2 regions of the Pseudoalteromonas sp. C2R02 genome follow, and region 2 is predicted to be linked to the other one. Evidence: predicted binding sites of a transcription regulator. Region 2 holds the regulator's gene; the other holds the start of a gene.

Region 1 (16,987 bases), on a different contig from region 2:
GAAGTAGCAAAATCCAACTCTTTAAAAACACTGTAAATCACGTACCCTGTATTTGGATCAACTAAAAATATGTCATAGAAACCAAAAGCTTCTAAATATTTATTTAAATGAGGATGATATTTTTTATGTATTTTACTATATGTAGTATCGTCATTTGAGAAGTTAAGCTTATTTTTACTCCCTAATTCAAACTGATTACCACTAATGTATGCATGTTGAATTGATCGCGTATTCTGATTTAGTTTAGCTAATTTATCAATTGAACTTTGGCTTAAATTGGGGTTTTGTTGTTTGTATCGTACGTCGAATTGCGATGTATAATATTGTTGAAGCTGCCCAGTTTCTTGAAGGCTAGTTTCCTGATCGAATTTATAAAATGGTTTTGACATTTTCTGCATCATATCACTAACCATTAAATCGCTAGATAAGCTAACAATTTCATGTTGTATGGTAATGAAATATTCTTCTATTTGCGTTTTTTGAATTTCTCTAATTGCAATTAGCTGCTCAAAAGCACGTTTTTCTAATGCTTTTGATGCGATTGAAGATGCTTGCCAACCTACAAGAGAGCCTGCGGTTATTATTCCGATTGCTGACAAAACAACAGATGCAACTATGATCTTATTTGCTATCTTCATTTGTATATTAATCTAATAGAAAAACATACTTCAAAGTTTAGTTAACTTATCTTATCCTAGCCACATGATCATGCTTTTATTACAGTATTTTACCTAGGTAAATAAATCATCATAACGATGCAAAAAATGAATATAGGCCAAAATGCATATTTAAATATCCGTCTACGATATGTGGCACTATGAGGATGGCATTGTGGAAGTATCATGCCACAATGACAACATATCGTTTCTTGTGAACTTGAGTATTTATCCTCTTGCTCTAAGGTATTTTCAGTATCACAATATAGACAATGAATTGTTTCTATCATTATATAACTCCTAACTTGTTAACTGATGGTATAGATGTGGTAACTTATTGGGCAGCGCAGTTGGATTCAAAATTACCGTAAATCCATCACTCCCAAACAAATAGGGCAGATACTCATCTGCTTGCTGATCTATGGTGATGCAAAAAGGTCTAAGCCCTAATCGTTTCGCTTCTAAGATTGCCTGATGGGTATCTTCTATACCAAAACGACCTTCATAATGGTCGATATCATTAGGCTTGCCGTCTGTCAAAATTAACAATAATTTCTGAGTGTTTTTTTGCGCTGATAATACTTTTGTAGCCTGACGGATAGCAGCCCCCATTCGAGTATAAAAGCCAGGTTGTAATGCTTGAATTCGACCTCTTACATCATCATTGTATTTCTCAGCAAAGTTTTTAAGCATGGTAAATCTAACATGATGACGTTTCACAGATGAAAACCCATACATCGCAAATTCATCGCCAACAGCCTCAAGTGCTTCACCAAATAACAACATGCTACTTTGAATCACATCAATAACACGATTATTATCATCTATATGTGCATCGGTAGACATAGATATATCAGCAAGTAATAAACAAGATAGGTCTCTATTATTACTTTTAAAACTACGGTATAAGCCTTTTTGTGGTGCTGGACCTTGCTTGCTTTGTATATGAAAATCTAACCAAGCAGATATATCTAGCTCTTCACCTTGGGGTTGCGCTTTATGCCACTGCTTCACACTTTGTAGTTGCTGAAATTGAGAACGAATTTTTTTAGCTGCACTGGATAAATTAGCAGGTAGTTTTTTAGCTGAACTGTCTTTTGGTAACATAGGTTGTAATAAACACCTATCATCTATCAATTTAGATAATTTATAATCCCATTCAGGTAACTTTAAACCAGCACCTAATGGAATATCATCTTCAGATGCAGATGGTAAATCTAGATCAACTTTGAGTTTTGCTGTTTTTTGATTTTGTTGCTTAGATAATGTAATTTTATCCAAATCTTCTGCAACACGTTGTGCATCTTCATTATCAGTATCATCTTCAGCGCGGTTAATTTTTGAAAACTCACTCCATGAAAATAAATTTTCCAATCTAAAAACCATCATACCATCGCGGGTGTGTGGATCTTGAATTCGTTCTGTTTTCTTTCTTGCCACTTTGCTTTCTTGTTTGTTTTTTGAAGATTCCTTTTTTTGATGGTTTAACTCATTATCAACTGGAGGGCTAATTTGCACATTGGCACTTGGATATAACCATAAATATACCGCTTGTGGAGCATAATTTGCCATAGGAAAATGTGTTACAGAGCCAGGTTCTTTGAGTGCTTGAATAACAGATTTTTCTAAAGCTTGATGCGCTTTTGGTAATGTATCTATTGCAGGTCTAAGTTGTAACAAAGCTTCAAGCATAGCGTAATAGCGGGTCTTTAAACTAGGGTAACGTTGTAAAACATCTAATACTCTTGCTTGATTATCTTTGGCCCAATGGTTAAATTTTTCATCTGATTGTGCAGCGAGCGCTGCAAGCCATAAATAAAGGTTTTTATTTAATGATTTTGAAGGAAAAACAGCAATTGATTCAGGGAGTCTTAAACTCGTTTCATCTTGCCAAGCAAGGCTTAATTGATGATGTGAGCCAGATATCTTTTGTAAAAAGCTACGCCTGACAATATAGTCTCGGGCCGCGGCAGCTTCAACCCGCTTTGCTGGGGAGCCTCCAAGGGCTCTAAAAATCATACCTGCTGACTTACTGACTTGTGCAAATGTTACTTTAGCTTCATCAAAATCAGTGCTTGCTTTTTTAGTGATATATTTATGCCAAATACTACCAACCCATTCTTCCATTATAAATTCTCATTAAGCTGACATCACACTCATAATATCAATAACAAAGGAAAGCAATGTGACTTATATCAAAAGAAGATTTGTTAAATATATTAATCATTTTAACTTTATAAATAATGAGGAGTTAAGAAAAGATAAAGCCCTAAACAATGTTTAAGGCTTCTGGTTGAAACTATATTGATGTGAATTTAAGCGTCGGCTTGCAATGCATCTTTATTTATTTGTGAATTACTTACTGTCACTTTCTTCCTATCTACTAGAAAGTTAGATAAATAAGTTAATAGGCCTATCATGAATACAACACCAGCTGCTTCGCGTAACCAATAGAAGATAGCCAGTTTATCTTGCGTTGCCATAAACCCTAATGCTTCGCCTGTTTCAGGCATACGCTGTAACCAAACTTGTAAGATACCAGCACCCGTTAGAAATAATGTGATGAATACCATAGAGATAGTCATTAACCAGAATCCCCACATTTCTACAACTTGTGCTTTAGGGCTAGAGGACTCTCCGATACCACGTAACTTAGGCATCGCAAATGAGATTATTGTTAATACAATCATTACATAAGCACCGTAAAATGCCATATGACCATGAGCAGCTGTTATTTGAGTACCATGCGTAAAGTAGTTAACTGGAGCAAGTGTATGTAGGAAACCCCAAACACCAGCGCCTAAAAATGCCATTACTGCTGTACCTAAAGCCCATAATGTTGCAGCTTTATTTGGATGTTCACGGCGACGACGATTTACCATATTAAACGCGTATAATACCATAGCAAAGAAAGGTAAAGGCTCAAGTGCAGAGAAGATAGAACCAATCCACTGCCAGTAATCAGGTGTAGTTAACCAGTAGAAGTGATGACCTGTACCTAAGATACCTGTGATCAGTGCCATCGCGATGATAACGTATAACCATTTTTCGATTACTTCACGATCTACACCCGTTACTTTAATTAAAATGAACGCTAAGATTGCACCCATGATCAGTTCCCAAACACCTTCTACCCATAAGTGAACAACAAACCACCAGAAAAATTTATCAAGTGCGATGTTAGATGGGTTATAAAAAGAGAATAAGAAGAATACAGCCAAGCCAATAAGACCTGTAAGCAATACTAAGTTTACAACCGTTTTACGACCTTTTAGGATTGTCATACCTAAGTTAAATAAGAAACCTAAACATACTACAACAATACCGATTTTAGTTATGGTAGGTTGCTCTAAAAATTCCCGGCCCATGGTGGGTAAAATATCGTTACCTGTCATATGCGCTAGAGTAGAGTAAGGCACTAATAGGTAGCCAAGGACAGTTAAAGTACCTGCAACTGCAAATATCCAAAATAATGCAATTGCTAATTTTGGGCTATAGAGTTCTGTTTCAGCTTCTTCAGGTACTAAATAATATGCCGCACCCATAAAACCAAATAATAACCAAACAATCAGTAAGTTAGTATGAACCATCCGCGCAACGTTAAAGGGGATTGCATCACCTAAAAAGTCACCCACCACATATTGAAGACCCATTATCAAACCAAATAGAATTTGGCCTGTAAACAGCATTAATGCAAAAATAAAATAAGGTTTTGCAACAGATTGAGATTGAAATTTTAATGTATTCACGTCATTAACCCTCAATATTTGGTGGCCAGCTATTAACATCCATCTCAGCAGTAAACTTTAGGAAGTCTGCTAGGTCATCAATTTCTTGGTCATTTAAGTTGAACTGCGGCATCTGGCGACGGCCAGGGACACGTAAAGGTTGTGCTTTCATCCAGCCATTCATGAAAGCTTTAAATGTTTCATGGTCACCTGCACCGCGACGGTAAAATACATTACCAAGTTCAGGAGCAAAGTATGCGCCTTCACCTATTAGTGTATGACAACCAATACAGTTATTTTCTTCCCATAATTCCTTACCTCGCTCCACTGATTCAGTTATATTTTCACGGTGATCCGATTTAGGCATTTCTCTTGTTGTATGCATGGTTAACCCGAGGAACACTAAGAAGAAGAACATACTTCCGCCGTAATAAATGTTTCTCGCCATACTTTTTGTAAAGGTTTCGGACATTGTCTCATCCCCTATAATTGTTAAAAAAGCTAACGGTTGTTGAACAAATAAATCTTACGGTACGGTGGGTTTGCTTTATTTGACTTGCATCAAATTTTTTAAATTGGGGAGCTTCGTTATTTGATTTGAATCAACCTTTGTAACTATAGGATTTTAAAGAGTATATAACCTTATTTAAAGTAAGGGTTTAAAAGCTACTTAATAGATATTTATAAAAAGTTTAATTGTTTTTTTATTCATAATTAATATTTTAACATTTTTGATGAGATAAAAGATATTTGTTAACTGCACTAAAAAAGAGGCAATTTTTTTGCCATGGCTCTGGAAAGATTTAGCATACCTAACAGAACAAAAATCGCATGCATGCAAATAAAATAAAACAACATTATCATAATAGACGCATTGATATTATTACCAGCTAAGAATATATAGACGATAGGAATAACAGCTAAAGCGATACCATTTAAAGCACATAATTGCATTGAGCGATATAGATGAATACGTGCTAGTCCAAAACGAGATTTGAATTTAATGAAATAAACTAATAAAAATAGAAATGCTAAACCAGGTAAAATAAGCAAATTAGCAACATAGAGCGCCTGAGCGATTGTTGATAGTTTTTTTTGTGTAATGGCACTGTTGGGCATGAGGTTTCCTTAACTCAAAGGGATCCAGTATATAAGGCCTATGATGAATGGGACAACAATCACATAGGTTAACATCAAAATCCGCCAAAGTTTTGGGCCGCTATTTAGCTCCATAAATACATCCGTGATTTGTTGTCCTTTATACATGGCAGCCGCTAAAACTAACCAAATAGTATAGACTTGTGAAATATCATTGTTATCCTGAGCAAAACCACCAACTATCACTGACTCAACTGTTAATCCGATTAATACAATAAAACTAATTATGAACTGTTTAAAAGTCATCTTCAAACTCTCTAGTTTAGAATATATATTAATGGGAATAAGATAATCCACACTAAATCGACCATATGCCAATAACAGCCACCAGCTTCAAACCCTGAAGTTTGATCTGCTTTATATACGCCATTAGCCGCTTTTTTAGCAATAAAAGCTAAAATTATCATGCCCAATAAAACATGCATAAAGTGGAAAAAGGTAATTAAAAAATAAAGCATAAAAAACGTATTTGTTGATATTCCAAACCCAGCTTCAATTAATACTTGGTATTCCCATGATTTAGTACAAACATATATACATGCAATTAATAGTGCAATTATAAGATGTTGTGCTGCTTTGGTATTTTCTGACTGTTTAATTGCATGAACACTTAATGCCACAAAATAACTACTTGTGATAAGTGCTAGGGTATTTATTATTCCTGCAATGGGGTGAAGATGGGCTTGACCCGATATAAACATTTGCGGATTTAACTGCTTAGTAACAGCAAAAGCGATAAATAGAATCGCAAATACTGTCAGTTCAGCTAAAATAAAAAACCACATGGCTAAATCGCCAGGTAGTTTTTTATCATTGGTATTTATGTCTATTTCATTTTGCATTGTTTTTATTCATCAAAATAAATTCGTGCAACATCCATTAATGCTTCAACTGTAATAGGATCATCGGTTAATGGCTCTGCTAAACAGCATCGGCATACTTCAAGTGCCGGCATACCACTAGACATCATGCGTGCCGCATAAATAAGCAAACGAGTTGATGCCACTTCATCTAAGTCGTTATCTTCTAACCGGCGCAATGCGCCAGCAAGCTCAATTAATTTATAAGCCAGATGTGCGTCAATATTACATTCTTTCATTAAAATTTCTTGTTCTACTTTAGGTTCTGGGTAATCAAACCTAAGTGCTACAAAACGCTGACGTGTACTTGGCTTCATGCCTTTTAGTAAATTTTGATAACCCGGATTATATGAAACAACTAACATAAAACCCTTTGCGGCTTCTAATAGTTCACCCGTTCTTTCTAGTGGGAGTATACGGCGGTCATCGGCCAATGGATGCAATACAACCGTTGTATCTTTTCGTGCTTCAACAACTTCATCTAAATAACAAATGCCACCTTCTCGCACAGCACGTGTTAAAGGACCATCTTGCCAATAAGTGCCATTTGGCCCTATTAAGTGACGCCCAACTAAATCAGCTGCCGTTAAATCGTCATGGCAAGCAACTGTATATAAAGGTTTATTTAATTTTTCAGCCATATGCTGAACAAACCGGGTTTTACCACACCCAGTTGGCCCTTTAATTAAAACGGGTAATTGATGTTCATAAGCATACTCAAATAGAGATATTTCATTTTTTTGTTCTTGATAAAATAATTCTTTTTGATCTGATTCTATTTCGATAATATTATCAGTTGAAGCTGCAGATGTTTGAGTCATAAAAAGAAAACCTTAAGCACATATTGTTGTTAGCTATAAGGTACTCTTGTTATATGAGAGTGGTTTTGATTTTGATCAAGTCAAATGAGAACTCGCATCAACTTGGTTTAATAATAACTTCACTTTTCTTTAGGAATGTATTTTGCTGCGGGGCGATCGATGTCAATCGCTTGGGGACCATCTACCCATTTTAATAACGTCCCTTCAGGGTTATCTTTTTGTACTTCTTGGCATGCAGAAATACATTGCGCGCACTGTGTACAGGTAAACTTAGCCCGTTTCATGTTTCGTGTAGGAAGACGCATTGGGCAGGCCTTATCACATGCTTTATCACACTCTCTACAGGCTTTTGCACGTGTACGATCAAACTTTACTGCCATCGCTTGTTTATTTGCCATCCATATAAGACTTTGAAATAAACCCAAAGCACAACCGTATTTACAAAATATGTGACGCGCAAAAATAAAATCGAAAGAAAATACACAAGTCGCAGCGATTAGAAATATGGTTGATCCAAAGCCTACTTCTAAATTAACCAAGTCAATAAGCAATGGTACGGGCGGCATTAAATAACTGAGTAAACCTACAGCCCAAGTGAATGCCATACTGATACTAATAGCCGCAACAATAAGCCTAGGAATAATAGCTTGATTCTGCTTTTCAGGCTTTTCCCATAATGTAACCCGATTTAATTGTTTCAACATCACTTGGTTTATCATTTCTACAACCGAAAAATGTGGGCACAACCAACCACAATAGATACGCCCAAACTTCCAAATTAAAATAAGAGAAGTGCCTACAAAAGCAATGGCAGGTAAGAATACTTTTAAAAATATAATAGTTGTTGCTTGTACAGTGGTACCTCCTTGATGGATAACGCTCTCAAGACCTAATGTCCATTGGTGGCCAAAAAATATAAAATGCCCTAAAGTTAAATCAAAACGAAAAATATCTAAAAGGGGAGCGAATAAAAAAAGTAAGAAAAATAATGTACGTGTCATTGTTCTTGAATGCTGATAAGTCATGAGAATACTGCTTTATGAGCTGGTTTTGAACAATTTTAGCAATAACTAGCACCACTAAAATTGATCAAAGTCTTGTTTAATTAAAAGAATGTCTAATATTTATCTCGATCATCTTATTTATAACCACGCTCAATTAAATGTTGCGTATATTGTTTATCAGTACCATTAATATGTTTTATCAACCAATTTGTTAAAAATTCACACACTTCTTCAAATACTTCATGGCCTTTCTCGTTATATTTATCTTGCATATGGGATATTTGATTTATCATATCTTGATGTTGTTTTTTATGTTCATCAAAATTAGGGTAATCATTATCACTCATAATTTCTTCTTCTCGTTCAAAATGATATTTAGTGTAATCAATTAAATCATCCAATGCTTGGCGTTCAAACTCTTCACTCATTGCATAGTCATATGCAGTATTAAATTGATTTAATAAATTGATTAATTTTTTATGGTCTAAATCTAAAACCTCTATACCTACACTATACTCTTCCTTCCATTTTAATTGCGTCTCTGTTTTAGTTTTATTGTATATAAATGGTATTAATAGCAGGGCTAAAATTAAAATCCATGAAATAGGATTATTCATTCCTGATAAAAAACCAAGAAATATTGCAACTATGATCAAACCGATAATTGCAGCGTATAACAATGCCTTAGAATGTTTCTTCATTTCTCTATACCCTTAATTTTTATGTGGTTTCTTTAACTTCAGATACCACAATATGAATTTACTCGGGGGAAATTATTGTCATAGATCAAACAATTTTTAGTTTAACTTTAATTAAAATTTAATCAGTTTAAAAATTTGATCTAGGTCAGGTTGCCATAAATAAAATTGATTGATAGTGCGCTCAAAGCAGAATAATTATTCAACAAAACGCATTCCAGGGTTAAGCGCCGAATAATAATTCTGAAAATCATTTATTTAAAATACTAAACCTGAGGGAAAAATGATGAAAAAAGTAAAAACAGCATTATCAGTTCTCACTATGGCACTTGGATTTGCAACTACAGGCATAAGTATGTCGGTATCAGCTGCAGAGCCAACGTTATCGAAAGCTGACTTTGAAAAAGCACAATTACAATATTTTCAACGTTGTGCCGGTTGTCACGGTGTTTTACGAAAAGGTGCTACAGGGAAAAGCTTAGAGCCAAAAGAAACACTGAAAAAAGGTCAAAAACGTTTAGAAAAAATTATTGCATACGGTACAGAAGGCGGTATGAATAATTTTGATGACATTTTTAGTAAAAAAGATATATCAAATTTAGCGACATTTATTCAAATGAAGCCACCTGTACCACCAGAAATGTCAATTACACAAATGCGCAGCCACACAAAACAGTTTGTAGACGCAAAAAACTATCCAGCAAAACCTATGCATAACCTAAACTGGAAAAACTTCTTTATCGTTATTGAACGTGATGCCGGTAAAGTAGCTATTGTTGATGGTGATACTAAAAAAGTGATTACGCATATTAATACTGGCTACGCAGTACATGTTATTAAAGGTACTGAGCATCATAAAATTGATCATGCTGAAGATGTAGGTCGCTTTTGGTACACCATAGGTCGAGACGGTAAAGTTACAAAAATTGATTTATGGCAAAAGCCAGAAAACATGTTAGTTGCTGAAACTAAAATGGCCTATGACGCTCGCGATATTGCCGTATCAGGTGATGGTAAATATGTTATTGCTGGTGGTTATTGGCCTGCTCACTTCGTAATTATGGATGCAGTTACATTAAACCCGCTGAAAGTCGTTTCTACCCGTGGTTACAATACTAAAGGTGAATTCATAAACGAAGCTCGTGTGGCTGCAATATATACGACACCAAACGAATCAAGCTTTATGGTCGCAGTAAAAGAGCTTGGTCAAATGTGGCAGGTCGATTACAAAGATTTAGACAACTTATCTATTACACAAATAGATTCTGCAGAATTCTTACATGATGGTTTCTTTGACCCAACAGGGCGTTATTTCCAAATTGCAGCTAACGCATCTAATAAAATGGTAGTGGTTGATACTAAGACACGTAAATTAGAAGCTATGATTGACGTAGAAAGCCTACCTCACCCAGGTCCTGGTGCTAACTGGAACGATAAAAAATGTGGTCCAGTTGGTGGTACGACGCACTTAGGAATGGGGCTAGTTTCTGTATGGGGTAACGATCCTATTGGCCATCCAGATAAAGCATGGAAACTATGTTACGAAGTTGAAACAGATGGTGCGGGTGCATTCATCCGTACCCATGAAACATCACAATTTGTTTGGGCTGATCAACTAAAACACCCTGAGCCTGAAGTACAGCAATCCGTTCAAGTATTTGATAAAGATACACACGAAATTGTTAAAACAATTCGTGTAACAACTGAACCCGGTAAAGCAGCACTACACATGGAATTTAATAAAGGAGGCTCTGAGGTTTGGGTTTCAGTTTGGAACCGTAAAGAAGCAAGTAAGCCAACAGGTGAAATTGTGGTTTATGATTCTAAAACACTTAAAGAGAAATACCGCATTAAAGGTTTAACTACACCAACAGGAAAGTTCAACGTTTACAATAGAATGAACCATAAAACCTAATCTATTTAACCACACAATAAAGCGGGCTTAATGCCCGCTACTTTTTTGAACCGTCAAATTAGAATATAGCAAGTTAGGACAAAGAATTATGGCTAACAATAAATTAAATAAGCCAAGCTTTTGGTCTCGCCGACTTATGTTTGGTAGCACAGTAGCAGGTGCAGTGATTTTTTTCGTAGTAGGGATCATTTTTTGGGGAGGTTTTAATACAGCCATGGAAGCAACAAATACGACCGAGTTTTGTATTGGTTGTCATGAAATGCAAGAAAATGTTTATCAAGAGTATACACCAACAATACATTTTACAAATCGCACTGGGGTAAGGGCTGGTTGTCCAGATTGTCATGTACCAAAACCTTGGATCCATAAAATCATTCGTAAGATCCAAGCGTCAAAAGAGGTATTTTCATGGTTAACGGGAAAGTTAGATACTAAAGAAAAGTTCAACGAACATAGATTTGATTTAGCACAAAGTGTTTGGGGCGCTATGAAGGAAACAGATTCACGAGAATGCCGAAACTGTCACAACTTTGAATCAATGAACCCTGAATTTCAAAAACCTCGGGCACGTAAGCAGCATTTGAATGCATTTGAAACTGGTCAAACTTGTATTGATTGTCATAAAGGCATTGCTCATCATGATGTACGAGATCAATTAACAGACGAACAATTAGAAGAACTCGAAGCACCTAACCCTGATTTTATTCGCGAAATACCAAAAGAATATATAGAAGGACTAGCACGTGTAGAAGCTAGAGAAGCAAAAGAGGCTGCTGAGTTAAAAGTTCAAAAAAAAGTAAGTAAAGAAAAAATGGAACAACAAATTGCAGATGCAGTTAAACTAGCTGTGGCAAATAGTCATACATTACAACTTGCATCTCTAGACCCAGATGAACAAGCTGAAACCTCAAGCAATATAGATGTAGACTGGTCTAAATCAAGTGCACAAGATATTACAGTATTTTACCCAGGCACCGCCTCTATTGAGTGGATTTTAGGTCGAAAACATGGTGGCAAACGAGCATTTTCTAAAGGTGATCGCTGTGTTGAATGTCATGGAGAAGAAACCGATGTTATCGGACAAACAATCGTATCAGGTGAAAGCGAAAAAAACCTTGAACCTAATGTGATCCCAGGAAAACGTGGCAGTATCCCTGTTCAAATTGATGCAACTCATGATAATGAACATCTATATCTACGTTTTAGTTGGGTTGATGGCGAACATGCACCTGTGCCATTTGTTGAAGGCGGTAAAATGGATCCTGAAAACCCAATGAAACTAGCCTATATGTTAGCGACCGATGACGTTGAATTTGCCGATAGAGCGGGGTGCTGGGGATCTTGTCATGCAGATGTCGATACTATGCCATTTGAACCAAGCGGTGAGTCACTGTTAAATTCAGACTTAGCGCAACGACTTAATCTTAATGCAGGTATTACAAAGTATATAAAAGAATCACGTGAAAAACTTGAAATTAAAGGCCGCAAGAAAAAACCTTTGGGTGGCTGGGATAAGCTTAAAGACGATGCCGAAATTCAAACCGTAAATGATTCTGGTTTATTTATGGATTTAATCAGATATAAATCAGGAACAGGTGAAATCGAAGACGGTAAAATTCTTGAAAAACGTGATATGCACGGTGGTCAAGGTTCTGAAGTTGAAGCGTCACTTAAAGCGGGCACTTGGTCTGTTGTGATTAAACGTAAACTAAGATCGGATAGCCCAGGAGATGTAAATATAGAGCCTGGAAAAGTATACAACTTTGGGTTTGCGATTCATGATGATTATTCTAGTGCACGGTACCATCATGTATCTTTAGGCTATAAGTTAGCATTAGATAATCCTGATGCAGAAATTAATGCAACACAACAATAAAATCTAGATGTTAAAGTTGATATCCCCAAAGCATGACAATTTATTAGTCATGCTTTTTATTTTTATAACCTAATCTTAGTAAAAATTAAAATTTAACTTATACTTAAATCAAACAAAGCAATTGGTAATAGAATATGTAGTTATATAGGAGGATTATTTGAAGCTTAAAATCTATATATACACTTTTTGTATTATACCTAATCTTGTTTTTGCAGATATCACAGATAATTTTCGTTGGTCTATAGATTCAAGTGCCCGTTACAACGATTATTCAGAGCCAAATAAATCTAGTCAAATCTACTTTATAGGTTTAGATACCCATAAAGTTTTCTCTAATAACAATGGTGATTTTGCCTATAGTGTTATGCAGTTTTATTATACAAAGCTCTCCAATCAAAACCCTTACCCATTCATGTTTGACTCACCAAATGATGGAAAAATTATTGTTCGAGAAGCGCATGTAAATTACACACCTTCACATTTTTTAATACCAAATATACGTATTGGACATTTTACACTGCCTTTTGGCTTAGAGGATAGTAATGACACAAATGGGAGATTACTTGATTATGGACACGGTTCAACCCTTGGTACCAAATTAGATTGGGGAATACTATTAAATAAAGTACATGATAAGTTTGAATATAAAGTCAGCTATACCTTAGGTGGTAAAAATGATCCTAAATCTGTTGATGGTTCGTATTTATATACTGGTCGCTTTAGTACTTTAAGCCATCAAGATTATATATTTGGCTTGTCTTTTTACTTTGGTGAACTTGATAACAATGAGCGTCAAAGAGTGTCATTTGATTTACAATACTATTATCAAACTTGGGGTGTAAAAGCAGAACTAGCACAAGGTCAATTTAACGACGATGATCAACGCTATGCTTTAATAGAGCTTAATAAACAGTCAATTGATGATTCAAAAAAGATATATGGACAATATATTTACAAAGATAGTGACAGCTTTGAAGAAGCGCAAAGTCTTGCATTAGTTGGATTTAGCTACCAGTTAAATACACAGTTAGAAGCAAGTATTGAGTTTAAAAAACAACTGGTGCAAGTAAATGATGGTAAAAGTAGTATATTCAGAGCGCAAATAAGATATAGGTATTAATATGAAATATATAATTATCTTTTTATTATTTATTTTTGTCCCAAATGTACTTGCTGAAGCTTATTGCGCTTTAAGAGATCCTGTTGCACAAATAAAACTATTATATCCAACAAAATCAAACCAACTTTCAATCGTTAAAGAAATCAATGAAGGCGTCAGGCAACAAGTAAAAATTGCTTTGCCTAATAATGACCTGCATTTTGGAGAGTTAGGTAAACATACGCTTTATGTTGTATTACAACAGCAAACAAAGCTTGGATATATACATGTTAGATCTGAGCAAAGTAAATGGGGACTAGTTGAAATCATTTGGGCAATAGATAAAGACTATCGTATTAAAGATTTTGCATTTCAACGTAGCAGAAGTCCTAAAAAGAAATTGATTGACAATAAGTCATTTAAGAATATGTTTATAGGTAAGAATTTAGCACAATTAAAGGAGTATTTAAATAAAGATGGTATTACAGCCAATCAAAAATTACTCTCAGTTGCCCCTAATGCGCCAGAGCTTGCCAATGTTGTTTTAAGATGTGCATTAAAAACATTATTATTAACACAATTGGTATGGCAGGACGAATTAGAAAACACATTAAAATAGAAGAATAAAAAATTAATGAAAATATCACATTATAACCAAATAATTTCGGTTGCAACTCTGTTGATAGGCAGTTGCATATTTGGTTTTATTTGGAGTAAATACCAAGACGTTGAATATCAATCTCGTGTACATTATCAATCGAGTATATCACTGAAGTCTTTCCAACATTTTTCTACTATGTTTCAAATATGGCTTACAACCCAAGATTTATTTTTCTCTGGAAAACAAACTTATTTAGCGCAAGGTATACAACAACAAACGGATATTTTACTTAAAGAGTTAAATGCTTTGTCAGTGATATCACACAGTCAATCTTCAGATTTAAATCAATTAATTTCAATGATTAAAAGTAACGATGACATTATCGCTTCTATACTTACTCTAAATAACCCAAAAGATAAAAAGTGGGATTTAGCAATAGAAAGTTCGGATGTGATTACGACAAATACTATTGGACTCATCGAACGATTAAAAAGTAATTATGAAGCACAAGAGTTAAACTTAGCTAATAAACATAAAAATGCGATTAATAAGTTGAAAGCATGGGTATCAGGTTTAATTGCCATATATTTATTCATGATCATATTTGGTACACGCTGGATCAGCAAAAATATTGTAAAGCCACTAGAGAATATTACCCATATTGCGAATAAACAATTAGATACTGAAGAAGACATTGAATTTGTACAACACTATGGTCCGCAAGAAGTCATTGAGTTATCTGAAACCATTCAAAATTTAACGCAACACATTAAATTAGAAATAACCAAAGCTGAATTGCAAAGAAATAATGCAGATGAAGCTAATAAACGTATCACTAGCATAATGAATTCAGTGCCTACTTCAATTATTTTAGTAAATGAAACAGGGATAATTAAGGAAACAAATAAAGCAGTTAATAAACTATTTGAAGCTGATGATAAGGATATTCTTAATAAAAAAATTGGTCATTTTTTACCAATTTTAGCTATGGTAAATGGTAACTTTGATAAAAATAGCGCAACAAAAACAATGCAAGAAGGTATTTTATCTTCAAATATAAAAAAACCTTATATTGAATACTCAGGATGTTTAGTTTCTATTTTTGGTGAAAATCATTATTTAATTGCAATAAGTGATATTAATGATAGAAAACACGATCAATTGGCTTTATCACAATTAAATCAACAATTATTGCATGCTGAAAAAATGGCATCCATAGGTCAGTTAGCAGCAGGTATCGCCCATGAAATTAATAATCCTATTGGTTATATACGAAGTAATATCGAGATATTAACTGAGTATTATGAAGTGATCATGGATTTTAAAAAACTTGTCATTGAAAATAAACCATCAACTGAAATTGAAACTTATTATCAAGAGCACGATCTGGATTATATTTTTAATGATATTGAAGCTGTTATCAAATCATGCCAAGACGGAACAGGTAGAGTATCAAAAATAATCAAAGACTTAGGTAGTTACGCTCATCAAGACAATGAAAAAATGGAACCTGTAAATATCGATGAGCTAATAAACAAGAGCTTAGTATTAGTTGCAAATGAACTAAAATATAAGGTAGAGCTTATTACACAACTTGAAGCGTCTTCTGTAATTTATGGCTACCCGCAGAAACTACAACAAGTCTTTATTAATCTATTAGTGAATGCATCTCATGCAATACAGAGTTCTGGCAAAGTATGGATCACAAGTAAACTTATTGATTCTGAGGTTAATATTTGTATTAAAGATAATGGTCATGGTATTTCTTCAGAAAATATGAAAAAGTTATTTGACCCTTTTTTTACCACTAAACCAGTAGGTAAAGGAACTGGGCTAGGTTTACATATCGTCAGCTCAATATTAGAGGAGCATAATGGACATATAACTGTGAGTTCTACATTAGGGCAGGGTACTGAGTTCACATTACATTTACCATTAACACATAGTTAATAAAATAATTAATACACTAATATTTGGTCAAAATACGCAACTTATAAAATAAGCAATTTCATAATACATTGATTTTTAATTAATAAAATAATGGAATGGAGTTTGCCTTTATAAATAATTAAAACAATCAATATTTATAAAGGACTAATCTATGAAACAAATGAAAAAAATAGCAATTACATTAGTAGGCGGTTTTTTACTTTTAATCGGCCTTTTATTTATTATTTTACCAGGCCCTGCAATTATCGTTATTCCATTAGCCCTTGTTTTGTTAAGTAAAGAATATCCAATAGCAAAGCAGTGGTTACGTAAATTTCAGCGATACTCACGTACAAGTGCACAAAAGTTAGATGCGTTTTTTTCAAAAAGATAAATCAAAACATTTAAAATGTCTTAATGATACCTTTAATAAGTGCAGCAGTTTGTTCTGGCTTTTCTAATGGAAACATATGACCTGCATCTGTAAACTCTACTGTATTGATAATATTTTGCTTGGCAAAGCGTTTTACCGCTTTGCCAGTACATACACCATTTTGAGCATAAATTAATGTTGCAGGGATATTCAACTTACTTTTATAACTGCCAAGATTAACAGGTAGCGTTCTAAAAACTTCAGTTTCC
Region 2 (16,987 bases):
AGCTTCAGGTTTAGAATTTCATTCACAACATCCTATTGCTAAGGCTTTTAATTTTGATACTTCGTCTTTAGAACCTTTGACAGATGTTACTATTGAGACCGGTTTTGGTATTAAAGGGTTATATCAAGGTCAAGATATCGCCATAGGTAAAAATGGCTGGTTTAACGCTCTAGAGCTCCCAGTTCAAGTTGTGCTTTATATTAACGAAAAACCTATCGCTGCATTTGAACTTGAAGACAAAATACGTGATCGTGCACAACAGTTAATATCTTTTCTTAAAGATAAAAACTTAAATACCCACTTATTAACAGGCGACCCTTCACAGGCAGGGCCTGACCTTGCAAAAAAATTATCTTTAGATGATGTACAAACGGGCTGTAGCCCCGCTCAAAAACAAGACTACGTTGCTAATATAATTAAACAAAATCATGTTGTTGCTATGGTAGGTGATGGCGTTAATGACAGTCCAGTATTTAATACTGCGCATTTATCGATTGCTATGGAATCTGGTGCCGATATTTCTAAAAACACAGCCGATGTTGTGCTATTAAATAGTGATCTAAGCTCCATTGAACATTTAATTAAAATCAGTCATAAAACACGGTGTATTGTGAAACAAAACTTAGCCCTTTCTCTTGCATATAATGGCTCTATTTTGCCTTTAGCAGCAATGGGCATGGTTCAACCTTGGATGGCTGTTATTGGCATGTCAGCCAGTTCTATAATCGTGATAACAAATTCATTAAGACTATTAAAACCATAACAAAGGTATTGAAATAATGAGCATCATTTATGTATTAATTCCGATAGCAATTATATTTGTAATAATCGCAATCGCTGTTTTTTTCTGGGCCGTTAAAAGTGAACAGTTTTCTGATTTAGACAAACAAGCCCACAGTATATTATTTGACGATAGTGAAATTAAGACAAAACCTAACAAAACGAAAGATCCAAAGAATAATCAGCCGCTATGACAGAGTCTTTATTTTTTACCGCTTTTTTTATGGGTCTAGCTGGTAGTGGGCACTGTATTGCTATGTGTGGTGGTATTGCATCATCTTTACAATTTGCGATTGAAGACAAAACAAAAGCACAACAATATGCCCTACTTTATAATTTAGGCAGATTATTAAGCTATAGTATTTGCGGCGCTTTAGTAGGTGGCATTAGTTCTGTTTTTGCTAAACAATCAAACGATTTTTCTTTATTTTTATCTTTTATAAGTGGTATTTTTATGGTGCTTGTAGGCCTATATATCATGCGTTTGACAGCAAGCTTAAATTGGTTAGAAAAATTTGGGAAATTCGCAATATGGCAGCATATTGTTAAATTGAATAAATACTTATTACCACTCAATACAAAGAAAAAAGCATTGGCATATGGTGCGCTTTGGGGCTGGTTACCTTGTGGATTAGTTTATTCTGCATTAACTTGGGCTATCACAACACAAAGTGCGAGTTCAGGCGCATTATTTATGGCTAGTTTTGCTTTAGGCACCTTACCTGCCATGATAGGGTTAAGTTTTGCAGCACAAACTATCAATAACTGGCTCAATAACAGCATAATCCGTATTGTTCTAGGTAATATCTTAGTATTTTACGGTTTATACCTTTTAGCTATTGCAACCCAAAACGCACTGCATTAATCTATAGTAGTAGTTTAAAATAGACGGAATTTCAATGGATCTTAAAAATAAAATACCGACAAGTTCAAATTGCCAAATTAGCTGTAATAGTTGTAGCATCAGTCAGTTATGCTTACCTGTAACACTTAATGAAAGCGAAATGGGTAAACTTGATGATATCATCGAACGTAAAAAACCATTTCATAAAGGCGATTTACTATTTGAAGCCGGCAAAAAATTAAATTCTATTTTTGCGGTCCGCTCAGGTTCGTTTAAATCTTATACCATCTCTGAACAAGGTGATGAGCAAATCACTGACTTTCATCTAGCAGGTGATATTATTGGTTTTGATGGTATATTTAAAATGGAACATCAAAGTTATTCACAGGCTATGGAAACTGCTATGGTATGTGAAATCCCTTTCACTACTTTAGATGAGTTATCTGGAAAATTACCAAAATTACGCCAACAAATAATGCGCATGATGAGTAGTGAAATCAACTACGATCAAGAGATGTTATTACTTTTAAACAAAAAAACAGCCGAAGAAAGATTAGCTGCTTTTATTTGTAATTTATCTCAACGATTTGGTGAACGTGGATTTTCTAAAAAAGAATTTAGATTAACTATGACACGTGGAGAAATTGGAAACTACCTTGGTTTAACAGTAGAAACCATTAGTCGACTATTGAGCCGCTTCCAAAAGTCAGATGTAATAAAAGTTGAAGGTAAATTCATTACCATTATTGATCTTGAGCAATTGAATACAATTGCAGGTACCAAATCTAAAAGCGAATAATTTCGTCTTTGTATATTGATCTTAGACAATTTTTTTTCATTTAAACCTGTCAAATCTGCTAACTTAACTTACACTAAAAGTAAGCAAATTTGAGAGGTTAAATGATGAATACAATAAAAAAAATACTTGCAGTAATTGATCCAAGTAAATCAGAACAAACCGCTTTAAAACGTTCATTTGAATTAGCACAAAAATCTGGTGCTAAAATCACTGCATTTTTAACCATATACGATTTTTCCTATGAAATGACGACTATGCTATCTCTTGATGAAAGAGAGGCTATGCGTAATGCTGTTATAAATGACAGAATTTCATGGATTAATTCGTTAATAGAGCAATACAAAGAAACTTTAGATATTGACTGCAAGGTTATATGGCATAATCGCCCTTTCGAATCAATTATACAAACCGTACTTAATGAAAACTACGATATTGTTTTAAAAGGTACCCACGAACATGCAACTTTAAAATCAGTGATATTTACGCCAACTGACTGGCATTTAATTAGAAAATGTCCTTGCCCTGTATTATTAATAAAAGAGCACTTATGGCCTGCAAAAGGCAATATCATCGCAGCTGTGAATGCTTCTGCTGATGATGAACAACATCTTGCTCTTAATCAAAGAATAATGAATGATGCAAAATTCATTTCAAACCTCATCGATGGCAATTTACATATTGTAAACTCCTTCCCTGGCACACCAGTTAATATTGCTATTGAAATTCCTGAATTTGATCCCACTCAATTTAATGAATCTGTTAAAGTGCATCATACTCAGGCATGCCACGAACTTGCGCAACAGCATGATATTCCCCAAAGCCAATGTCATATTAAAGAAGGCTTACCAGAAGATGTCATACCCATTATTGCTAATGAATTGGATGCAGAGTTAATTGTTATGGGAACAATCGGCAGAACGGGTCTCAGTGCAGCTTTAATTGGTAATACAGCTGAACATGTTATAGATACCTTAAATTGTGATGTTCTAGCCTTAAAACCTGATGGTTATATTAGCCCATTGGCTAAATAACCTTATGTGGCTATCAATCTAAGATAGCCACCCATATTTTTTGCAAAGCAGCAAAACACCTGCTCACCAATTTCACTAAAAAATATTTTTACTCGCTAACTTTTAATTTTGCTTTATAATACGGCGCTAATTTTATAGCTCAGCTTTCTATTATCATTATAGGGTCCTTAATGTCATCACCTGCTTCTCATTCTGCTCAAACCAAGGCTAAACACACTTTAAATAAATTAGAAAAACGCCTGAGACGTAGCACGGGACAGGCTATTAAAGATTTTAATATGATAGAAGATGGTGATCGCATCATGGTATGTTTATCTGGTGGTAAAGATAGCTATGCGATGTTAGATATCTTAATGCAATTAAAACGTGTCGCTCCTATCAAATTTGAATTAGTCGCAGTTAACTTAGATCAAAAACAACCTGGTTTTCCTGAACATATCTTACCTGAATATCTAGAAACTTTAGATATTGAATACAAAATTGTTGAAGAGAATACCTATAAAATTGTGACAGATATAATTGAAGAAGGAAAAACAACTTGTTCATTATGTTCTCGATTAAGACGCGGTATATTGTATCGTACAGCTAAAGAGCTAAAAGCTACCAAAATAGCCTTAGGCCACCATAGAGATGACATGATAGAAACCATGTTTTTAAATATGTTTTATGGCGGTAAATTAAAAGGTATGCCAGCAAAACTTGCCAGTGACAATGGTGAGCATATGGTGATCCGTCCACTTGCATACTGTAAAGAAGAAGAGATAGCCCAATACGCAATGCTAAAAGAATTTCCTATCATTCCTTGTAACTTATGTGGTTCACAAGAAAATCTTCAAAGACAAAACATAAAAGCGATGATCGCACAATGGGAAGTTGAACACCCTGGCCGTGTAGCGACTATGTTCACTGCAATGCAAAACGTTGTACCATCTCACTTAGCAGATAATTCTATTTTTGATTTCAAAAACCTGCAGAAAACGGGTTTGCCAAATGCAGATGGCGATGTCGCTCTAGACAAACCTGACATTCCCGCTATTCCTGTCGGTTTAAAACAAGAACAAGATAGTAACGGCGTTGAAATTCAAGCAATTGAGTTAAACTAAGTCTATTTTATAAACTCAAAGGAATATTCAAAGTATTTGACTATATTCCTTGAGGTTTTCTAGTGCTATAATACGTGCCTTTAATATTTAGCATTTATTTAATTACTATGAGCGATAATCATTTGAGCGATTCTTCATCTTCTAATAAAAACACTAAAGTCATCGTTGGCATGTCTGGTGGTGTCGATTCTTCAGTTTCAGCATATTTATTAATGCAACAAGGCTATCAGGTTGAAGGCTTGTTTATGAAAAATTGGGAAGAAGATGATACAGATGAATATTGTGCTGCATCAGAAGATTTAAAAGATGCACAAGCAGTATGTGATAAGTTAGGTATTGAATTACACACAGTTAACTTTGCAGCTGAATACTGGGATAACGTATTTGAGTACTTCTTAGCTGAATATAAAGCAGGCCGTACTCCTAACCCTGATATCATGTGTAATAAAGAAATAAAATTCAAAGCATTCTTACAATTTGCTGCGCAAGCTTTAAAAGCAGATTACATTGCGACAGGTCATTATGTAAGACGCACAGAAAATAACGGAAAATTTGAGTTGTTACGTGGCCTTGACGACAATAAAGATCAAAGTTACTTCTTATATGCTTTAAGTCACGAACATATCGCGCAGACATTATTCCCTGTTGGTGAATTAGAAAAACCAGAAGTACGTCGTATCGCTGAAGAGCAAAACTTAATTACCCATAATAAAAAAGACAGTACCGGTATCTGTTTTATCGGTGAACGTAAGTTTAAAGACTTCCTACAAAAATACTTACCTGCACAGCCAGGCAAGATAGAAGATACCGATGGTAATCAAGTTGGCGATCATGAAGGTTTGATGTATCACACTTTAGGTCAACGTAAAGGCTTAATGATAGGTGGTATGAAAGAAGGTTCTGGTGAGCCTTGGTATGTTGTTGATAAAGACATGGACCGAAATGTATTAGTTGTTGGTCAAGGCAAAAATCACCCTCGCCTATTTTCAAATGGTTTAATGGCTAATCAGCTAGACTGGCTTGATAGAGCAGGTCCAAAAGGTACTAAACGTTGTACAGTTAAAACACGCTATCGTCAAACAGACTTGCCTTGTACTTTGCTTGTTAGTGAAGATGGTTATGCCCGCGTATTGTTTGATGAACCACAATCGTCTGTTACACCAGGACAATCTGCCGTGTTTTATGATGGCGAAGTGTGTTTAGGCGGTGGTATTATCGATTCAGTGATTAAATAAGGTCATACTTAGCATGCAATATCAAGTTATGGCACTTGCTGCCATGTGCCAAGCGGCACACATGGTACAAAAAGTAGCACAAGGAAAATCTGTTAATACTTATGACCTTGAAATGATGCTGTCATCTCTAGTTGTCACTGATCCAAACAGCCCTGAAGAAATTTATCGAAGTCAAGGCGATTTAAAAACAGGGTATCAACTCGTTGTACAACAACTTGATTCTGGCCCACAAAAAAGTGTTGAACTAGTAAAATATGTGGGTGGATTAATCCAATTAGAACGTGCTTTAAATAGCAAACCACAACAATTAAACTTATTGGGCACAAAAATAGAAGATATTAAGCGTCGCTTAGCTCATTTTGAAATTACAGATGAGTCTGTTGTAGCCGGCTTAGCTGATATATACGCAGATGTCGTCAGTCCACTTGGACAGCGTATTCAAGTGTTTGGTGAGCCAAGTTTATTACAGCAGAAACAAACCCAAAACAAAATCCGTGCATTATTGCTAGTTGGCATTCGTGCTGCTGTTTTATGGCGACAAATGGGCGGTAAACGTCGTCAATTTATTCTCTCAAAGGGTAAATTGGTACGTACAGCAAAATCTATGATTTAAATTATCTTATGCCTAACGATAGGCATAAGACTCTTCGTATATTTAATTAGGAGTTATAATGGAACTTTCAGCATTAACCGCGATCTCACCTGTTGATGGGCGTTACGGTAGTAAAACTAAAGAGCTACGTAGCATTTTCAGTGAGTTCGGTTTAATAAAATACCGTGTAACGGTAGAAGTTCGCTGGCTACAAGCGCTATCACGCGCTGAAGCAATTGCTGAAGTACCTAGTTTTAGTGATGAAGCAAATGCATTATTAGATGCGATTGTTACTAATTTTAGCGAAGCAGATGCACAACGTGTTAAAGACATCGAAAGCACAACTAATCACGATGTTAAAGCTGTAGAATACCTATTAAAAGAAAAAGTAGCTGATAACGCTGAATTACACGCTGTAAATGAATTTATTCACTTTGCCTGTACTTCAGAAGATATCAATAACCTATCTCATGCTTTAATGCTAACTGAAGCGCGTGATGAAGTATTACTTCCTTACTGTGATAAATTACTTTCAAGCCTTAAAGATTTAGCAGTTGAGTACAAAAGTATTCCGATGATGGCGCGTACACACGGTCAGCCTGCTTCACCTTCAACTATGGGTAAAGAAATGGCGAATGTTTACATGCGCCTTAAACGTCAACGTGATCAAATTGCTCAAGTTGAAATGTTAGGTAAAGTAAATGGTGCTGTTGGTAACTACAACGCTCATCTAAGTGCTTACCCAGAACATGATTGGCATCAACACGCACAAGAATTTGTTACTAGCCTAGGTATTACTTTAAACCCTTACACAACTCAAATCGAACCGCATGATTACATTGCTGAGTTATTTGATGCGATCGCACGTTTCAATACTATCTTATTAGATTTTGACCGTGACGTTTGGGGCTACATTGCATTAGGTCACTTCAAGCAAAAAACCATTGCTGGTGAAATTGGTTCTTCAACTATGCCACATAAAGTTAATCCAATTGACTTTGAAAATTCAGAAGGTAACTTAGGTCTAGCAAATGCTATATTTGCTCACCTAGCACAAAAATTACCTTTATCTCGCTGGCAGCGTGATTTAACAGATTCAACTGTTTTACGCAATTTAGGTGTAGGCATGGGTTATGCTGTAATTGCATACCAATCAACACTAAAAGGTATGACTAAACTACAAGTAAATGAAGCCAAATTACTTGAAGAATTAGATCAAAACTGGGAATTACTTGCTGAACCGATTCAAACAGTTATGCGTAAATATGGTATCGAAAAGCCATATGAAAAACTTAAAGATTTAACTCGTGGTAAACGTGTAAATCAAGAAATTATGGCTGATTTCATCGACGGTTTAGAACTTCCTGAATCAGCTAAAGCTGAAATGAAGCTTATGACTCCAGCCAACTACATTGGCCGCGCAATTGCTTTTGTTGATGAACTATAAACCCGCTTTGCGGATTTATTAAAACCATTAGCTAGAAATGAAATTAAAAGCGAATATGATAATACATATTCGCTTTTTTGTTACAAGAACAGTAAATAAACTTATAGCACCTCTGCATGTGATTTTAATAACTAATATTTAACTATTAATATCAACTTGAAGAATACATTCAACTTTGCCACCCAGTGGCCTCAATAGAGATGCGGAGCAGATCTATGTATCAATTAAATATCAATAATTTAAGCCACAGCGAGTTTTTAGAAAAATATTGGCAAAAAAAACCGTTATTAATCAAAGCTGGTTTTGAAAACTTCCAAGATCCTATCTCAGCTGAAGAGCTTGCTGGTTTAGCCATGGAAGAAAATATAGAATCTCGCATCATTACCAATCAAGATGATAAATGGGATGCACATCATGGCCCATTTGAAGACTTCTCACTTTTAAAACCGACTCATTCTACTTTATTAGTTCAAGCAGTAGATCATTGGCATCCTGAAGCAGCGGAAATACTAGAAGCATTTCGTTTTATTCCAAATTGGCGCATAGATGATCTGATGATCAGCTTTTCTAGTCCTAAAGGTGGCGTAGGACCACATCTAGATCAATATGATGTGTTTATTATACAAGGCGAAGGTAAAAGGCACTGGCGTGTTGGAATGCCACAGCCAAAATTAAAAGAAGTGATCCCATGTAATAGCTTGCTTCAAATTGAAAACTTTGAAGCCTGTATCGATGTTGTATTAGAACCAGGTGATATTTTATATATTCCACCAAGCTGTCCTCATGAAGGTTATGCAGTTGAAAATGCAATTAACTATTCTGTTGGTTTTAGAGCCCCTAATCAAACAGATATGCTATCTTCATTTGCTGATCACCTAATAGATAATGAACTAGGTAAAAGACGTTACAGTGATCCTCAGCTACAATTAAGAGACTCTATAGGTGAAATTCAAGAAGATGAACTCTCTAATATTCAAAACTTATTATTAGATGTCATTAAAGATAAAGATTCTTTAAAAACATGGTTAGGTCGTACTATGTCTGAAGCAAAACATGAACTTGATGTTGCACCAATTGAAGATAAGTATACTTGCGATGATATTATTGATTTGATCAGCCAAGAAGATATTAACTTTGTTCGTATCGGTGGATTAAGAGCATTATATCAAGTAAATAGGGATTCAATCATTTTTAGCTATCAAGGAGAAAATACAATTTTCCCACTTGAGATGCTTCAAAGTATTCAATTACTGACAGATTATAGCTTTATAACATCCGACCAGTTAAAAAGTTCAATTAATTTTTCACTGTTTATCGAAACTTTGACTAAGATCATAAATGAGGGTTACTGGTACGTTGAATAAAGTTTAGACCTATACCCTAAATCAGAACTTAAAAGGCCGCAGAGTTTTTTCTGATAAATGCTATTGCGAACTGTGCTGAATTTAGGGTCAAAAAATGGGGTTTCAACATGTCATATCAGCTACAACAAGTAAATTGGTTAAAAAACAGGGAACGCTTAAAAGCCTTGAGGGAAAAGGTTTTTGTATGTGAATATCATATTCCCAAACATATAGAGTTTGATCAGCTAGACCGAACATCTCAGCACATTGTACTTTTAAATGAACAAAATATCATTATCGCTTCTGCCAGACTATCTGAAGATGGCCTAATGAGCAGAGTTGCCGTACTGCCAGAGTTTAGAACTGAAGATATCTATCAAAACTTATTTTCTTATTTAGTTTCAGTAGCAAAGGAGCAAGGTGCAACTGAAATGAGTTTTAATTGTATCCTACATGAAAAAGATAAATTTTTAAAAGCAGGCTTTTTTTCTAAAGGTCCCGTTTTTATGGAAGCAGGCATTGCAAGACAAAGATTATGCTGCCCAATAGAAAGCTTTACCACTTCGGAATTTAGTTTAGTTCATTAAATATGCTTCATCTAAAAACAAAAAAACGAATATATTTTAAGTATATTCGTTTTTTGTATATCTAAATTATTAAGATTGTAGCTAAAGCTTTAGCAATTCAATCATTATTCATTGCCCCAAAGGTCATCTTTTTCATAAAACTCATAGATCCCTTGTGCACGATTAACTAACAAGTTAGCAAAATCGACTTGTGTTTTATCTCTTGCACCCGCTTTCATAATTTGTTCTGCTTTCATTTGCCATTGAAACGAAAAATAGCGGATCGCTTCACGAGCAGTTGGTGCAGCACCTACTTCGATATGATCTGTTGGTAATTGACCAGATATAACCCAATATGTTTTACCGTTTTCTGATTTAATTTTCCAAACAGCAAAAAGCGGAGATAAGTAGCGACTATCTTTTTCAATAATTGTTTTCGGCATGATACCTTTGCCAGCTAAATGCTTTTGTGCATTTTGAAAGGCTTCACGTTGCCATGCGATATTTTCTTCTTGCGTTAGCTCTCTACGTTGTTCTTGTTGTGGTTTTTGCTCTGTTTCTGACATGATTACTTCCTAAATATTATTCTTGTATATAAACCCTAAGGAATATTTTATTAGTGAGCTCAGCTCTTATTTTTCTTTACTCTATGTCGTAATGAGTCACTACGCAAGTATATATGCTCAATTTATAATTGACCGTTTAAAATATCAGCACTTATAAATCAAAGTCTGACTATTTATTGGCCGAGTACTTTTGCCGGATCAATCCGGCTTGCCTGCCATGCAGGATAAGCAGTTGCTAATACTGTCATCACTAAAGTAATTGAGACCGTGATAGCAACATCTGTAAAATCTAATCTTGAGGGTAAAAATTCAACAAAATAAATGCCTGACAGTACATTTTTTCCTGTGAATTCACTATACCAATTAAAAATATCAGGTATATTCATTGCTAATAACACACCAAGTAAGGTGCCAAAGAATATTCCACTCAAAGATTGCCCTAACCCTTGCAACATAAAGGTAGATATTATTGTGCTATCTTTTGCGCCCATGGTTTTTAATATGGCAATATCTGATTGTTTTTCTTTAACTTCCATTACTAAAGTGGAGACAATATTAAAACTTGCCACAGCAATAATAAGTAATACAACTAAGTAAACTATCGTGCGAACCATCTGAATATCTTGATATAAATTACTATGTTTTATAAACCAACTACTCACATATACGTAATCATCTAACTGATAACCTAATGTCATAGATAATGTCTGAGCCGCAAAAACATCATCAATTTTTAATCTTAACCCTTTCGTTTCATCTTTCTCAAAGCCTAGTATTTCTTGTGTTTTAGATAAGTTAACCAAAGCTGTCATGCGATCAATCGGTCCGCCCATTTTAATAATGCCAACTAACTTTAGTTTCATTTTTTTAGCTGCTTTTAATGAGTTAGCACCCGCATTAATTTGCGGGATCAATAAAGTAATTAAATCCCCTTTTTGTGCGCCGATCTCTTCTGCTATTTGGTTACCTAAAACAACCTGATTGTTAGCCAATGCAGTTAAGTCAAAGTTTTTAATATAATCTTGAACACCAGAAACACCGACTTCTAACTTAGGATCAATGCCCCTGACTTCAACAGCTTTTAGTTTGCCTTTAAACTGTGCCATGCCATTAAGCGCGATAAAAGGCGCACCAGCTATCACAGAGGTATGATCCTCTATACTTTGAATTTTACTTTTCCAGTTTTTTATTGGTGCATTAGGTGCCTCGTACTCAATATGAGGAACAACATTAAGTAATCGGTTAACCATTTGATATTCAAAACCATTAATTACCGATAATGCAACTATCAAAACAGCTATGCCTAAACCTATGCCAATACTTGAAGCTTTACCTATAAAACCAATAAAACCATTTTCATGTTTAGCATGTCTAAATCTTTTACTTAAAAATAAACTAAATTTCACAGCGAACTCTTTTTAAGCGTTAAAATACCATCATCTAAATAAGCTGTTTTACCTAATTTTGCTGCCAATTCTAAGTCATGAGTCACAACAACAAAACTTGTTTTGAGAGACTTATTTAACTCATTTATTAGATTGTAAATTTTAAGTGCATTTTGCTTATCTAAATTCCCTGTTGGCTCATCTGCTAAAATAAGCGCGGGTTCACCCACTAAAGCACGTGCAATTGCCACCCTTTGCCTTTCACCACCAGACAGCTCAGATGGTTTATGCTCAATACGATGACTTAACCCAACTTTATCAAGCATATCTTTTGCTTTTTCTTTTGCTTGCTTTGGCTTCATTCCAGCAATCAACAATGGCATCGCAACATTTTCCAATGCATTAAATTCCATTAGCAGATGGTGAAATTGATAGATAAATCCTAAATTTTTATTTCTAAATTCGGCTTGTTGCTTACGACTCAATTTTGCAACATCTTGATCTAATATCTTACTAGTCCCATCGGTCGCTACATCTAATGTGCCCAATATATGCAATAAGGTACTTTTTCCAGAACCTGAACTACCAACAATCGCTAATAATTCGCCTTGTTCTAATTCTAAGTTAACGCCTTTTAATACTTGTGTTTTATTTTTACCATCTTGGTAAATTTTATTTATGTCCGTGCATTTTATTACTAAATTACTCATATCTTAAAACCTCTGCCGGACGTACACTCGCCGCCTTTGTTGCTGGGTATAAAGTTGCTAAAAAACTCATAAATATACTGCCAAAAATAATATAACTTAACTGAGATACATCAAATAAGACTGGCAAGATTGCACCACCAAGTAAATTTAAACCCACTAAGTCTAATATTTGATTAATATTGGCAGCAAACGCAATACCTAAACCACCGCCGAGCAAAGCACCAAATAAGCCGTTATATAAACCTTGAATAATAAATACCTGTTTTACACTATTTGGGGTTAAGCCTAATGTTTGTAATATCGCAACTTCAGATTGTTTTTCTGCCACCATCATGGTTAAAGCTGAAACAATATTAAATACGGCAACAAGAATAATTAAGCCTAATAATAATGACATAATGCGTTTTTCCATCGCCACAGCCGAAAATAAACCCCCTTGCGTTTTACGCCAATCCGAAACTTCAAATTGATGAAAGGTATTTGAGTGCGTAAATAAAACATTATCAATTGTAAAAGGGTCTTTTAATTGCACTCGAATACTCGGCGCTTGCTTTTGTGATTTTGGAATTTTGAGCAATCTTGATACCGATAAACCATGGCTGAATGCTAAACTTCTATCTATTTCAGAGCCTGTGGAATAAATAGCAACTAATGTGAGCAACCTCTGACTCGGTATTCGGCCCATAGGTGTATAACTTGATGCCTTAGGCACGATAACTCTAATTTTATCACCTATATTTAATCCCAATCTAATCGCTTGGTAGCGGCTCATCGCTATCGTATATTTTTGATTAAACAATGCCTGCCAGCTACCCTGCTTTATACTATCTTGAACTTGTTGAAGTTGCGCCTTGGCATAAACACCTTGCCAGATCACCCCTTGAATATTTTTATTTGTTTGTAGAATTGCCTCAGCTTCAATGTATTGTGATACATCTGAAACGCGTTCATCTTGTAATAGATTTTCTTTAATTTGATTAAAAGTAATCGATTTATCTTGTGATGGGTTTTCTTGAAACCTAAGTTCAATATGGGGCAATAAACCTAACATACTTTGTTTAAGTTTATTTTCAAATCCATTCATAACAGAAACAACGGTGATCAATGCCATTATTCCTAACGTAATGCCTGTAATAGAAAAAAACGAGATAAAGGAAATAAACGCATTGCCTTTCGCCGCACGGCTGTATCTAAGACCTATAAATAGGCTAACAGGTTGAAACATAATGAACAAAAGTACCTAACAGCTACGAAATATTATAGCGAGTTTAACATTAATCATGATTTTTAATGTAGCTTTGTTATTAAGAAGTTTGTAAAAATATGTTCTTTACTTGCCTAGACTTAATAAATGGCTAATATATGTAAAAATTTCTACTAATGCTCAATCTCTTATGTCACAAACAAAACTTGAAGAATTTAAACAATACTTTCAAATTGAAGAAGCTATTAAAGTCAATCTTGAAGCTGTCCCCCCTGAGCAGGTACCTGAAAATACATTAATATTAGAGCAAAGGATCCCACCTTTATTTCTACTTGCAAATGAAGTTAATGAACTTGAGCAAAGTGCACTCAGACCATTAAGACAATTGAGCGACGTTGCAGATGAGTTAGCGGTATTTTTAAAAGCACAATCTAGAAAGATTGATTTGATCATGTCGCATATTTTATCAACAGAGCATGAAACCGATGATAAACTTGTAACACACTCTTATGGCGGCGGCGGATTTACACTCAATACACAAGAAAAGTACGCCATAGGTCAAGACTTTTGCTGTAAACTATTTTTAGATTTCGATGCCGCTGCTGTATATTGTTTCTCTCAAGTTATTGCAATACAAGAAGATAAAGAAGTTGATTCGTTTAGGTATACTTTACTGTTCACTCAAGTAAGAGCATCTGATCAAGAATTATTAGTACGTGCAAGTTTGCATGCACAATCTCGATTATTACAACTTAAAGCAAAACATAAATTATAGGCATCTTAATCGCCTTTTTTATATAGAATATCAACAATACAAAATAAAAAGAGTTTGGAGTTTAAACTAAATGGCATTAACGCAGTGGGCATCATTACCTTGGGTAAAATCTAATAAAGATAAAATTCAATGGGGGCAATTACAAGGCAGTGCATTAAGTTTAACCATATCTCAAGGTGTTAAAGACCATAAAGCCTTAGTTGTGCTAGTCACTCAAGATACACCTTCAGCATTAAAGTTAGAGTCTGAATTAAAGTTTTTACTCCCTGAACAAAATGTCATGATATTCCCTGACTGGGAAACGTTACCATATGATCATTTTTCACCTCACCAAGATATTATTTCAGACCGTTTAGCCAGCTTAAATAAACTCAAACAAACACAAAGCGGTGTTTTAATATTACCAGTAGCGACTTTAATGCTACGTACTTCGCCCCCTGAATTTATTTATGGCAGCACATTATTATTTAAAACCGGACAAACATTAGATAGTCATAAATTAAGAAGTAATTTAGAAACGGCTGGTTATACAAATGTTCAGCAAGTAATGGAACACGGTGAATTTGCTGTTCGTGGTTCTATTGTCGATTTATTCCCAATGGGAAATCATACGCCGTTACGATTAGATTTATTTGATGATGAACTCGACAGCATCAAAGAATTTGATGTAGAAACACAAAGATCTGGCACGGAAATACAATCAATTGAATTAATGCCAGCTCATGAATTTCCGACAAATGAAAAAGATATTGAACGCTTTAGAAGTCAATACAGAGAATTATTTGGCGCCAGTAAACAGCCTGAGTCTATTTATACTCAAGTAACTAAAGGCCAATATCCCGGTGGTATAGAATATTACATGCCATTATTTTTTGAAAAAATGGCAACCATATTTGATTACTTACCAACGAATGCTGTTTTAATGCATTTAGGTGATATTGAGCACAGTGCACAAGCATTTTATAAGGATGTTCAATCGCGTTTTGAAAATCGTAATGTAGACCCTTTAAGACCATTACTAGCTCCAAATTCTATATATCAACCTATTGATGAATTGTATTCAAACATGGGCAATTTTGCTCGCATTAACTTATCGCTTGCAAAATTAGGTACCAAAGCTGGCCACTTTAATTTACCGACAATAGCGCTGCCAAATGTACGTGTTGACCATCAATTAAAAAATCCTTTTGATGCGATTTCTAAATATTTAATAGAACAAAAATCAACTAAAGCACGTGTTTTATTTACCACAGAAAGTGAAGGCAGAAGAGAGTCACTACTCAGCTTATTTAAACCAGCTGGTATAAAGCTAAACTCTTTTGATAGTTTTAAAGACTTTGTTGACTCTAAAACTGACGTTGGTTTAATTGTCAGTCCATTAGAGCAAAGTGTTGTTTTAGATGGGAAACCAAAATTAAGCCTTATTACAGAACAAGAATTATTAGGCTTGAAAGTTTCTCAGAAGCGACGACGTAAACATAAATATGAAGGCACCGCTGATGCCATCATTCGTAATTTAGCTGAATTGAAAATTGGCCAGCCGATTGTACATTTAGATCATGGCGTTGGTCGTTATCAAGGACTACAAACTCTTGATGCTGCAGGAGTTTTAGCTGAGTTTGTAACCATTACATATTTGAACGAAGCTAAATTATATGTGCCTGTCTCTGCTTTGCATATGCTTACACGCTATTCTGGCGGCGAAGACAAAAGTGCCCCATTACATAAGCTTGGTACAGATACTTGGGAAAAAGCCAAACGAAAAGCAGCAGAAAAAGTACGAGATGTTGCCGCAGAATTACTTGATATATACGCTCAAAGGCAGGCTAAACAAGGCAATATATTTAGAATAGATAAAGGTGCTTATGCGCAATTCTCAAATAGCTTTCCATTTGAAGAAACAGAAGATCAAAAAAATGCTATTGAAGCCGTAATTGGCGATATGCAATCACCATTAGCTATGGATAGATTAGTATGTGGAGATGTAGGTTTTGGTAAAACAGAAGTGGCAATGCGAGCGGCCTTTGTTGCCGTTAATGATGGTAAACAGGTGGCTATTTTAGTACCAACTACTTTATTAGCACAGCAACATTATGAAAACTTTAAAGATAGATTTGCTAACTTACCTATTGAAGTTGATGTTATTTCTCGTTTTAAATCAGCAAAAGAACAAACTGAAATATTAGCTAAATTAGCCGATGGCCGTTTAGATATTTTAATTGGTACGCATAAGCTATTAAATCAAAGCATCAAATATAAAGACTTAGGTTTATTAATTGTTGATGAAGAACATAGGTTTGGCGTAAGACAAAAAGAAAAAATTAAATCACTTCGAGCAGATGTTGATATTTTAACACTGACAGCAACGCCAATTCCAAGAACGCTGAATATGGCAATGAGCGGTATGCGTGATTTATCTATCATAGCCACACCACCAGCAAAACGCTTAGCAGTTAAAACATTTGTACATCAATCTGATCCGGCTATTATTCGTGAAGCTGTGCTGCGTGAAATAAAACGTGGTGGCCAGGTTTATTATCTACATAACAATGTTGAGACAATTGCAAAAACAGCGGCAGATTTAGAAATATTATTACCTGAAGCAAA

The links. The regulator FNR, encoded in region 2, switches genes on or off when oxygen is low (the NO sensors DNR and NnrR bind a similar motif). The targets are predictions, from matches to a motif close to TTGATCTAGATCAA.
Region 1: the regulator FNR is predicted to act here: its motif matches at 9,064-9,077, upstream of KO527_RS14190 (bacteriohemerythrin).

What each region holds. Positions count from the first base shown of each region.
Region 1 is NZ_JAHKQC010000034.1:200,481-217,467, forward strand. Features, by position in the region: gene KO527_RS14140 (methyl-accepting chemotaxis protein) at 1-638, opposite strand, end outside; gene KO527_RS14145 (DnrP protein) at 728-946, opposite strand; gene KO527_RS14150 (VWA domain-containing protein) at 957-2,783, opposite strand; gene KO527_RS14155 (cbb3-type cytochrome c oxidase subunit I) at 2,972-4,405, opposite strand; gene KO527_RS14160 (cytochrome c) at 4,410-4,769, opposite strand; gene KO527_RS14165 (hypothetical protein) at 5,147-5,503, opposite strand; gene KO527_RS14170 (cytochrome C oxidase subunit IV family protein) at 5,513-5,788, opposite strand; gene KO527_RS14175 (cytochrome c oxidase subunit 3 family protein) at 5,800-6,384, opposite strand; gene KO527_RS14180 (CbbQ/NirQ/NorQ/GpvN family protein) at 6,390-7,223, opposite strand; gene KO527_RS14185 (4Fe-4S binding protein) at 7,343-8,248, opposite strand; gene KO527_RS14190 (bacteriohemerythrin) at 8,362-8,928, opposite strand; gene KO527_RS14195 (cytochrome D1 domain-containing protein) at 9,212-10,840, shown strand; partial or broken gene KO527_RS25960 (NapC/NirT family cytochrome c) at 10,977-11,480, shown strand; gene KO527_RS25965 (ethylbenzene dehydrogenase-related protein) at 11,553-12,716, shown strand; gene KO527_RS14205 (hypothetical protein) at 12,874-13,836, shown strand; gene KO527_RS14210 (hypothetical protein) at 13,838-14,434, shown strand; gene KO527_RS14215 (ATP-binding protein) at 14,450-16,366, shown strand; gene KO527_RS14220 (PGPGW domain-containing protein) at 16,518-16,739, shown strand; gene KO527_RS14225 (alpha/beta hydrolase) at 16,750-16,987, opposite strand, start outside.
Region 2 is NZ_JAHKQC010000028.1:32,576-49,562, reverse strand. Features, by position in the region: gene KO527_RS10340 (heavy metal translocating P-type ATPase) at 1-763, shown strand, start outside; gene ccoS (cbb3-type cytochrome oxidase assembly protein CcoS) at 780-974, shown strand; gene KO527_RS10330 (sulfite exporter TauE/SafE family protein) at 971-1,645, shown strand; gene fnr (fumarate/nitrate reduction transcriptional regulator Fnr) at 1,680-2,423, shown strand; gene uspE (universal stress protein UspE) at 2,528-3,454, shown strand; gene ttcA (tRNA 2-thiocytidine(32) synthetase TtcA) at 3,625-4,557, shown strand; gene mnmA (tRNA 2-thiouridine(34) synthase MnmA) at 4,665-5,792, shown strand; gene hflD (high frequency lysogenization protein HflD) at 5,806-6,405, shown strand; gene purB (adenylosuccinate lyase) at 6,464-7,831, shown strand; gene KO527_RS10295 (cupin domain-containing protein) at 8,047-9,195, shown strand; gene KO527_RS10290 (GNAT family N-acetyltransferase) at 9,303-9,761, shown strand; gene KO527_RS10285 (DUF4826 family protein) at 9,866-10,306, opposite strand; gene KO527_RS10280 (lipoprotein-releasing ABC transporter permease subunit) at 10,480-11,712, opposite strand; gene lolD (lipoprotein-releasing ABC transporter ATP-binding protein LolD) at 11,709-12,401, opposite strand; gene KO527_RS10270 (lipoprotein-releasing ABC transporter permease subunit) at 12,394-13,626, opposite strand; gene KO527_RS10265 (PilZ domain-containing protein) at 13,796-14,380, shown strand; gene mfd (transcription-repair coupling factor) at 14,451-16,987, shown strand, end outside.